2 regions of the Mesorhizobium sp. M1A.F.Ca.IN.022.07.1.1 genome follow, and region 2 is predicted to be linked to the other one. Evidence: riboswitches for the same ligand, from Rfam matches in the RefSeq annotation. Region 2 holds a riboswitch; the other holds the start of a gene.
What was found. A riboswitch is a leader RNA that binds a small molecule or an ion and turns the genes downstream of it on or off. The one in region 2 is predicted to bind cobalamin.

Region 1: it holds a riboswitch for cobalamin, as region 2 does, so the genes downstream of both, bluB (5,6-dimethylbenzimidazole synthase) here and EOA75_RS15025 (DUF1636 family protein) in region 2, are expected to answer to the same signal.

What each region holds. Positions count from the first base shown of each region.
Region 1 covers NZ_RZST01000032.1:18,812-23,063, reverse strand. The annotation lists gene EOA75_RS06530 (DUF2277 domain-containing protein) at 1-129, opposite strand, end outside; gene EOA75_RS06525 (exodeoxyribonuclease VII small subunit) at 321-572, opposite strand; gene EOA75_RS06520 (histone deacetylase family protein) at 576-1,502, opposite strand; cobalamin riboswitch at 1,617-1,795, shown strand; gene bluB (5,6-dimethylbenzimidazole synthase) at 1,838-2,569, shown strand; gene EOA75_RS06510 (aminotransferase class V-fold PLP-dependent enzyme) at 2,918-3,706, shown strand; partial or broken gene EOA75_RS34900 (aminotransferase class V-fold PLP-dependent enzyme) at 3,628-3,834, shown strand; gene EOA75_RS34895 (hypothetical protein) at 3,941-4,099, shown strand.
Region 2 covers NZ_RZST01000114.1:5,876-10,127, reverse strand. The annotation lists gene cobN (cobaltochelatase subunit CobN) at 1-706, opposite strand, end outside; gene cobW (cobalamin biosynthesis protein CobW) at 724-1,761, opposite strand; gene EOA75_RS15025 (DUF1636 family protein) at 1,763-2,191, opposite strand; cobalamin riboswitch at 2,229-2,428, opposite strand; gene EOA75_RS15020 (winged helix-turn-helix domain-containing protein) at 2,458-3,657, opposite strand; gene EOA75_RS15015 (NADH-quinone oxidoreductase subunit A) at 3,992-4,252, shown strand, end outside.

The DNA.
Region 1 (4,252 bases), on a different contig from region 2:
ATGCTCGTTGCGCTTGGACGGCTTGGTCGCGCCGCTCAGCTTGCGAACGAACTGCAGCGCCGCGTCATGGACCTCGTCGTCGGTCGCCGGCGGATCGAAGTTGAACAGGGTCTTGATGTTTCGGCACATGCTTTAACTCCTTACCTGCTTTCTGCCCGAACCGGTCTGACATTGTGCACCGAGGTGTGTTGAGATTCAGGTCAGACCGAGCCGAAAATGGCGGGTTCCGAGAACCGGACCGGAGCGTACTTGAAGGACGTGAGCACCGGAACCGCAGAAAGCCGCGTTTGCAGGCGGCCTCACCTGAATATCAATACACCTCACTCGGCGTCGAGCGGCTCCGTTCCAACCGGCTTGCCGTCGCGCGAGAGCCTGATCTTCTCGACCTTGTCCTCGGCGGCCTTGAGCAAGCGGTCGCAATGAGCCTTCAGCGCCTCGCCGCGCTCGTAGATCTTGATCGACTGGTCGAGCGGAACGTCGCCGCGCTCCAGATCATCGACGATCTTCTCCAGCGCGTCGAGCGCCTGTTCGAAGCTCATCGCCTTGACGTCTTGGTTAGCTTCATCAGCCATCATTCATCCCTTCATCAGCCGCCCGACATGGGCGGCGACCGAAAATGCCAATCCTTGCAGATCGTAACCGCCCTCCAGCAGGCTGACGAGCCGGTTGCCGCTGTGGCGCCCGGCGCGCTCCATCAGCTGGCCGGTCGCCCAGTCGAAATCGTCCTCGGTCAGGTTGATCGCGGCCAGCGGATCGCGATGGTGCGCATCGAAACCGGCGGAAATGATGATCAGATCCGGCTGGAAGGCGTCGATCGACGGCAGCACGCGCGACAGGAAGGCGTCGCGGAACGTGTCGCTGCCGGTGCTCGGCGCAAGCGGCGCGTTGACGATGTTGCCGGCGCCGGTCTCGCTCTTGGCACCGGTGCCCGGATAAAGCGGCATCTGGTGGGTCGAGCAATAGAGCACCGACGGATCGTCCCAGAAAATGTCCTGCGTGCCGTTGCCGTGATGCACATCCCAATCGACGATGGCGACGCGCTCGGCCAGATGCTTCTCCTGCGCATAACGGGCGGCGATCGCCGCGGTGTTGAACAGGCAAAAGCCCATCGCGGTCGCTTTTTCGGCGTGATGGCCGGGCGGACGCGCGGCAACGAAGACATTGGCGGCACGGCCCTCGAACACATCGTCGACGGCGGCGTTCGCCGCGCCGATCGCCGTCACCGCGGCCTGCCAGCTTTTCGGGCTGGCGCTGGTGTCGGCATCGATCGAGACGATCCCCGTCTCGGGAATCGCAGCGCGGACACGGCCGACGAAATCCTCCGGATGCGCGTAAAGGATAGTCGCCTCGTCGCCTTCCGGCGCCTCGACGCGGTCGAGGGCCGAAAAAGCCTCGTCGTCGAGCACGCGCTCGATGGCGCGCAAACGGTCGGGGCGCTCGGGGTGGCCGGGCGGCGTGAGGTGTTCCAGGAATACCGGATGAGTGTAAAGACGAGTGGTCATGGCGCCTAATCTAGGCACCTGTCGCACGGATAGCCATGTTTCAGCGCCGAATGATTGGGGAAATCGCGCCCAATCGTGTCGCTGGCGGCATTGGCCCGGCTTCGGCTTCGCGATAAGGTCGCGTCGCTGCCTGGTGCCCGCAACGCGGGAGAATCGGGAACACGGTTGAAATCCGTGGCGTGCCCAACGCTGTGAGGGGGACCGCGCCGGCAAACGCCACTGTCCCAGACGGGAAGGCGCCGGATGCGGGTCGATCCCGAGCCAGAAGACCGGCCCGGCAGACATGGTCATCCGCATGGTCAGGCGGAGGACTGCTTATCGCAAGGGGACAAGCGATGCAGGCACGAACAGCCGCCGCCGGCGGCGATGACTTTGACCAATTGGCGCGCGACGCCGTCTACCGGGCCATGTTCACCCGGCGCGACGTGCGCAGCCATTTCCTTGCCGACGATCTCGACGACAGCGTTTTGGCGCGGCTGCTCACCGCGGCACACCACGCGCCGTCGGTCGGCTACATGCAGCCCTGGAACTTCATCATCATCCGGGACGCCACAAGGCGGCGGCAGGTGCGCGACCTGTTTTTGGCCGCGCGCGAACAGGAACTGCCGGCGATCGAGGCGGACCGGCAGGCGCTCTACCGCAAGCTGAAGCTCGAGGGCATCTGCGAAAGCGCGCTCAACCTGTGCATCACCTGCGACCGCCAGCGCTCGAAGAACTCGCCGCTCGGGCGCTGGCACAATCCGGAGATGGACCTCTACAGCACCGTCTGCGCGGTGCAGAATTTCTGGCTCGCGGCGCGGGCGGAAGGCGTCGGGGTCGGCTGGGTGAGCATCATCGAGCCCGAAGCGCTGAAGCGACTGCTGTCGATCCCCGAGCACGTCACGCCGATCGCCTATCTCTGCGTCGGCCGCGTCTCGGAATTCGCGCCAAGGCCCGACCTCGAAGCGCATGGCTGGGGCAAGCGCCTGCCGCTGCCCGAGCTGGTGATGAGCGAGACCTTTTGCGGCGCCGGCGAGGCGCCGCTCAAATCGGCGATCGCTCGTCTCGGAGAACGATTAAAGCCTTAGAACCGCTCGGCGTTCCATAGACCCGCACCAACCGCAACGCGCCATCGCGCTTCGCGTTTGCGCAATGGCGCATTGGCAGGCCTGACCGTCGTTGCCCGCTCTCAGAAAACCGGGGATTGTTCGCGCATCGCTTGACAACGTGACGGTTCTTCTTGGCGTGGTTGGGCCGGATCTCCGCACTCGCTTCCTCACTGCTAACCCTGTGCCAAGCGATGTCGTTCTCGGTCTTCAACGTCTGGTGAATTCACCGGCGTTCGGAATTAAATTCTGTCTTCTCATGTGAATAGGCAGATTGAGCTGGGCTTCGGCGCTTATTGTCGGGCGATAGATGAGACCCGGCGCGTTCCCATGAACTTTTTTGCAATAGATCGGTCCGCCGAACATGAGGGCGAAGCGGAATGGGAGCGCATCCGCGCAAAATACCCGCCGCAAGAACCATTCCTCAACTTGAACAACGCCGCGGTCAGTCCCCCACCGACTGTTGTCGAGGAAGCGACGGTTGACGCCTACCGCTTCATCAGTCGCAATCCCGACTACAATATGTGGAGCAAGCTCGACACAGCACTTCCTCATATCAAACGCGAGCTGGCGGAACTGATCGATTGCAGCCCCGGAGAGATCGCGCTGAACCGGAATTCGTCGGAGGGTCTTTCGACAGCGATCTTCGGAATACCGCTGACTAAGGGCGATCAAGTGCTGATCTCGCCTTGGGACTACCCCAGCGTTCGTGCGGGCTGGCTGCAGCGGCAACAGCGCGAGGGCATCGAGGTTGTAAACTGCACCTTCGACCTCATGGACAGCGACGACGACATCATCGAATCCTATGTTCAGGCGATGACCCCGCGTACCCGCGTCCTGCAGCTGACTCACATGTACCACTGGAACGGGCGTGTCCTGCCGGTGAACCGGCTCTGCGAGATCGCGCGGGAGCGCGACATCATGACTGTCGTCGACGGTGCCCAGACTTTTGCTCAGATGCCGGTCAGCTTCCGCGAACTCGATTGCGATTTTTTGTCACCAGCCTGCACAAGTGGCTCGGTGCTCCTATCGGCAACGGGATGCTGGTCGTCAGCGAACGCCGGATCGATACCACCTGGCCATTGCTTGCACCTTTCGACCAGCCCGCGGTGCACATAGACAGATTCGACCATTGGAATCTCGGCACCTACAATTCCGCTGTCCAGGCAGGAATCGCGCCCGCAATTCAATTCCACAAGGCGATCGGCGCGGAACGGATGCATGCGCGACTGCGCGAACTCACCCGATATTGGGTAGGTCTCGTCCAGGACATTCCCGGTTTCAGGCTCCATACGCCGACCGACACGGGACAGCCTCGCTGCGATAAGTCTGTTTTCGATCGACAGCATCGACATGCAGCAACTCGAGCGCGACCTTCGCGAGAAACACCAGGTCCACGTGAAATACCGCAAGGTCGAGCACGTCGAGGGTTTGCGGGTTTCGCCACACATTTACATGCTTAAGCGCGATCTTGATGCCTTTGTCGCCGCGCTGCGAAGCGCTGTGGAGTGAACCGACGAATTTCTCGGGGCTGTGCCTGACCTTAGCCGCCTGCTGTCTGGCGAATAGCGTTTTCGCAGTCGAGGGGTGCAGGATGGCAGCGCCGCTATTGCGCTTGAAGCTGCCTAGGCCTGCACCCTGACAAGAGTTCAATAGTTTCGCTCA
Region 2 (4,252 bases):
CGGCAAGCAGCATCGAGCGGTAGAAGAGGATGGGGATGACGGGGGCACCGACGCTGTCGATGTTGAGCTCCGCCACACCCCCCTCTCTCCTGCCGGACAGAGGGAGGTGTGACGGATCGCCGACGTTCAAGAAGACTGATTTCGCGACAACTCCGATTCCTGGTTGATAGTACCCTGCCTTCGGCACGCTCACCGGCTCGGCCACGGCCGTATCCGACCCGGCGAGCCTTGCCAGTCTTTGCACCAGCGCGCTCATGTTCGCCGGGCCGCCTTCGCGGAAATAGCCGAGCAGGGCGTCGAGTTCGGCGCGCGGCAGGGTCGAGGCTTCGATCAGCCGCTGGTCCTCGTCATGGCTTTCGCCCGGCAGCAGCGCCAGCTTGATGCCGCGCTCGCGTGCGACCGCGGCGAGCTGGTCGGAGCCATAGCGCCACCAGTCGTAGCCGCCCAGGATGCGGACGAGGACCACCTTGGCGTGACGGGCAACGCTGTCGATCCAGAGGTCCACCGACATCGGATGGCGGAGATCGCGAAGTGCTGCCAGCCGCATCGACGGCAGCCGCGCGGCGTCGGCCTTCCACGCAGCGGCGAGGCCGGCGAGATCGCTGTCGGTGAAGGACAGGGCCACGACATCCGCAGGCGTCTGCCTGAGGTCGATCGGCTCGGCGAGATCGTCGAGCGAGGCGGATGTCGTGGTGAGGATGTGCATCGCGGTTCGGTCTTGCCTCAGCCGGCGAGGATACGCTCGATCGCCGGGCGGTTCAGCCCCTTGAGGCCGATGACGACGAGCCGCGATCGGCGGTCGTCGTCCGGCGTCCAGGCGCGGTCGTAATAGTGATTGACGCGCGGGCCGACGGCTTGGAGCAGCAGCCGCATCGGCTTGCCGCCCACCTCGACAAAGCCTTTGACGCGCAGAACGTTTTCCTGCTCGGCGGCGAGAGCGACGCGCTTTGCCAGCTCATCCGGACTGGCGATGGACGGGATATCGAGGACGAAGGAGTCGAAATCGTCATGCTCATGGTCGAGCTCGTCATCGTGATGGGTCTTGCGGTTCTCGATGTCGTCCTCGACGGCGAGGCCAAGACCGAGCAGCACCGACGGGTCGACCTTGCCCTGTGCGGTCGGCACGACCTTGACCGCGCGCGCCACGTGCTCGCCGATAACGGCATTGGCGCGGACTGAGCCCGCCGCGTCCATCAGATCGCTCTTCGACAGGATGATGAGGTCGGCGCAGGCGATCTGGTCCTCGAACACCTCTTCGACCGGATCATCGTGGTCGAGGGAATCGTCGGCGGCGCGCTGCGCCTGCAGGGCGTCCATGTCGGAGGCGACGCGGCCGTCGGCCAGCGCCGGACCGTCGACCACCGCGATGACGCCATCGACCGTGACGCGGCTCTTCACCGTCGGCCACTGGAAGGCCTGGACGAGCGGCTTCGGCAAAGCGAGGCCGGAGGTTTCGATCAGGATGTGGTCGACCTTCGGCGTGCGCGACAGGATCTGGTCGAGCGCCGGCACGAAATCGTCGGCGACGGTGCAGCAGATGCAGCCATTGGCGAGCTCGACGATATTTTCCTCTGGGCAGGTGTCGATGCCGCAGCCTTTCAGGATCTCGCCGTCGATGCCGACATCACCGAATTCGTTAACGATGATCGCCAGCCGCTTGCCCTTGGCGTTTTCGAGCAGGTTGCGGATCAGCGTGGTCTTGCCGGCGCCGAGAAAGCCGGTGACGACAGTGCAGGGAACACGGGAGAGGGATGCGGTCATGTCAGTCCTTCAGCAGGTCGAGGGGAGGGAGGCGGGCAACCAGGCCGCGCTTGAGGGAATCGGGCCGGCCTCGCCAGGGGATGAGGCCGTCGGTCGAGGTGGCAAAGAGCTTTGCGCCGGTGACGAGGTCGGCGCCGCTGGTCGTTTCCAGGTCACCGAAGACATAGCTCCAGCAGCCGTCGCGCAGCAGCGCCGCGCTCAGGCGGCGTTTGCAATTGCCGAGACACTCGACGGTGCGGATGCGGATTTTCTCGTCCGGCGCGGCGCGGCGCGCGTCTTCGGCAAGGAGGGCGCCGGCACGCGGATGCGCGTCCGAACCGGTCTCATCGCGGCAGGAGGAGCAGACGATGACGGTCACTTCCGATAGCGCGTCGCGAGGTTCGGACGAAATGTCCGCGGTATTAGCCGGAAAACTGACGTTGCGATCCAAAACAGGCTCCTTGCCCGGAAAACCCGCCGAGCGATCGGATTCTCATGTCTCAGACGGCAGGTCTCCTGGCTCGCGGGTCGTCGCCTTGCGCCGCCTTCCCGGGAACATCCCAGTGGTTTTCGGCTGAGGCTCGTCGCTCACAGTTGCGGGGACAGCCGCGGATTTGGGTTTTCCCGCACCGCATTCCCTCTTGGCTCCTCCCCTTGCCGGGAGGAGACCGTCTGCGGCGGATTTAGGCTTAGAGGTGCTCGCATGTCAACGCGCGGCTACGACACCGAAATGTCGGTCAACGCCGGCCCAAGGTCGCCGCCCGGCGTCACCTCGATGGTTTCCAAGCCGAGCCATGCCTGCATCTGTTTCAACTCATCGAAGAGCTGTGCGGCTGTTTCGGCGGGAGCGCCGGCTTCGGCAAAAGCCGCATGGACGCGCAGTACGCCGGCCGGGCGGTCGGCTCTCAGATCGACCCGGGCAACGATCCGGTCGCCGAGCAGGAAAGGCAGCACGTAGTAGCCGTACTGGCGCTTCTCGGCCGGCGTGTAGATCTCGATGCGGTAGCGGAAGCCGAAGAGTTTTTCCGTCCGGGTGCGTTCGAATACCACCGGATCGAAGGGCGCGAGCAGGGCGCGGGCCTCGATGCGGCGCGGAAAGCGGGCGTCCTTGTGGAGATAGGCGGGCTTGTCCCAGCCTTCGACCTTCACCGGCAGCAGTTCGCCCATCTCGACCAGTTCCTCGATCCTGGCTCTCGTATCGCCAGGCGCCAGGCGGAAATAGTCACGCAGATCGCCATAGGTTGCGATGCCATGGGCGCGGGCGGAAATGCGCAGCAATTCGCGATGCGCGTCCTCGACCGAGGGCACCGGCAGGTCGAGGATGGCCTGCGGCAGAACCCGCTCGGGCAGGTCGTAATAGCGCTCGAATCCTCGCCGGTAGGCGGTGGTGATGCGCCCGGCCCAGAACAGCCATTCGAAAGCGTGCTTGGCCTCGCTCCAGCCCCACCATCCGCCATTGCCCTTGTGGCCTTCGATGTCGGAGGCGGCGATCGGCCCGCGTTCCGCGACTTGCCCGTAGATCTCCTCGATCATCGCCTTGCGCTCGCGGCCCCATTTGGCGAGGCCGAGATACATTTCCTCGCCTTTCTCGGCCCGCTGCATGCGCCAGCGCATCAACGGATAGGTCTCGACGGGCAGGAAGGAAGCCTCATGGGCCCAGTATTCGAAGACGGTTCGCTTGCGCGTGACGGCCGCGTTGTCGAGCAGCGCAAGCGGGTAGGGGCCGAGGCGCGAATAGAGCGGCATATAGTGGGCGCGCACCACGGCGCTGACGGAATCGATCTGCAGCAGGCCAGTTCTGGAAAGCACGCGGGCGAGATGGCGACGATCGGGCGTGCCGGCCGGCCGCGCATCGGTAAAACCCTGCGCGCCGAGCGCAATGCGCCTTGCTGCGGCGAGCGAGATCTTTTCTTTCATCCAGCTACCTTGCCCTGATCCTTTGCCGGGGTTTCCAGTCGGTGATTCCGGCCATGCTAGCAGGCAAATGGCGGGAGATATGTCAGGATAGAAAAGTGGAGTAAAACATGAAGGAAATCAAACAGGAGCGGATCGGACCAGTTTCTTCCGATATGGCGTCCAGGGCCGGATTTTGAAGAAGGTTTGACTTGCGTCGCCGAAACCGCTGCGCTAACCCTCGCCGCGTCGCAGCATAGGCCACCTAAAACGGTTCAGCGGGTTAAACTGTCACGCTTCCGCCTTAGAGTCCGTTGCTGTAATCAAAGTGAACTGGCCGCCGAAGGAAAGTCGCCGCATGAGCGCACTCCTAAGTTCGTATCTGCCCATCGTGCTCTTCATCGCAGTGGCGATGGTCGTCGGCCTGGCGCTGATCGTTGCGCCGTTCCTGGTTGCCTACCGCAATCCCGATCCGGAAAAGCTTTCCGCCTATGAATGCGGGTTCAACTCATTCGACGACGCCCGCATGAAGTTCGACATCCGCTTCTACCTGGTGTCGATCCTGTTCATCATCTTCGATCTCGAGGTCGCCTTCCTGTTCCCGTGGGCGGTGTCCTTC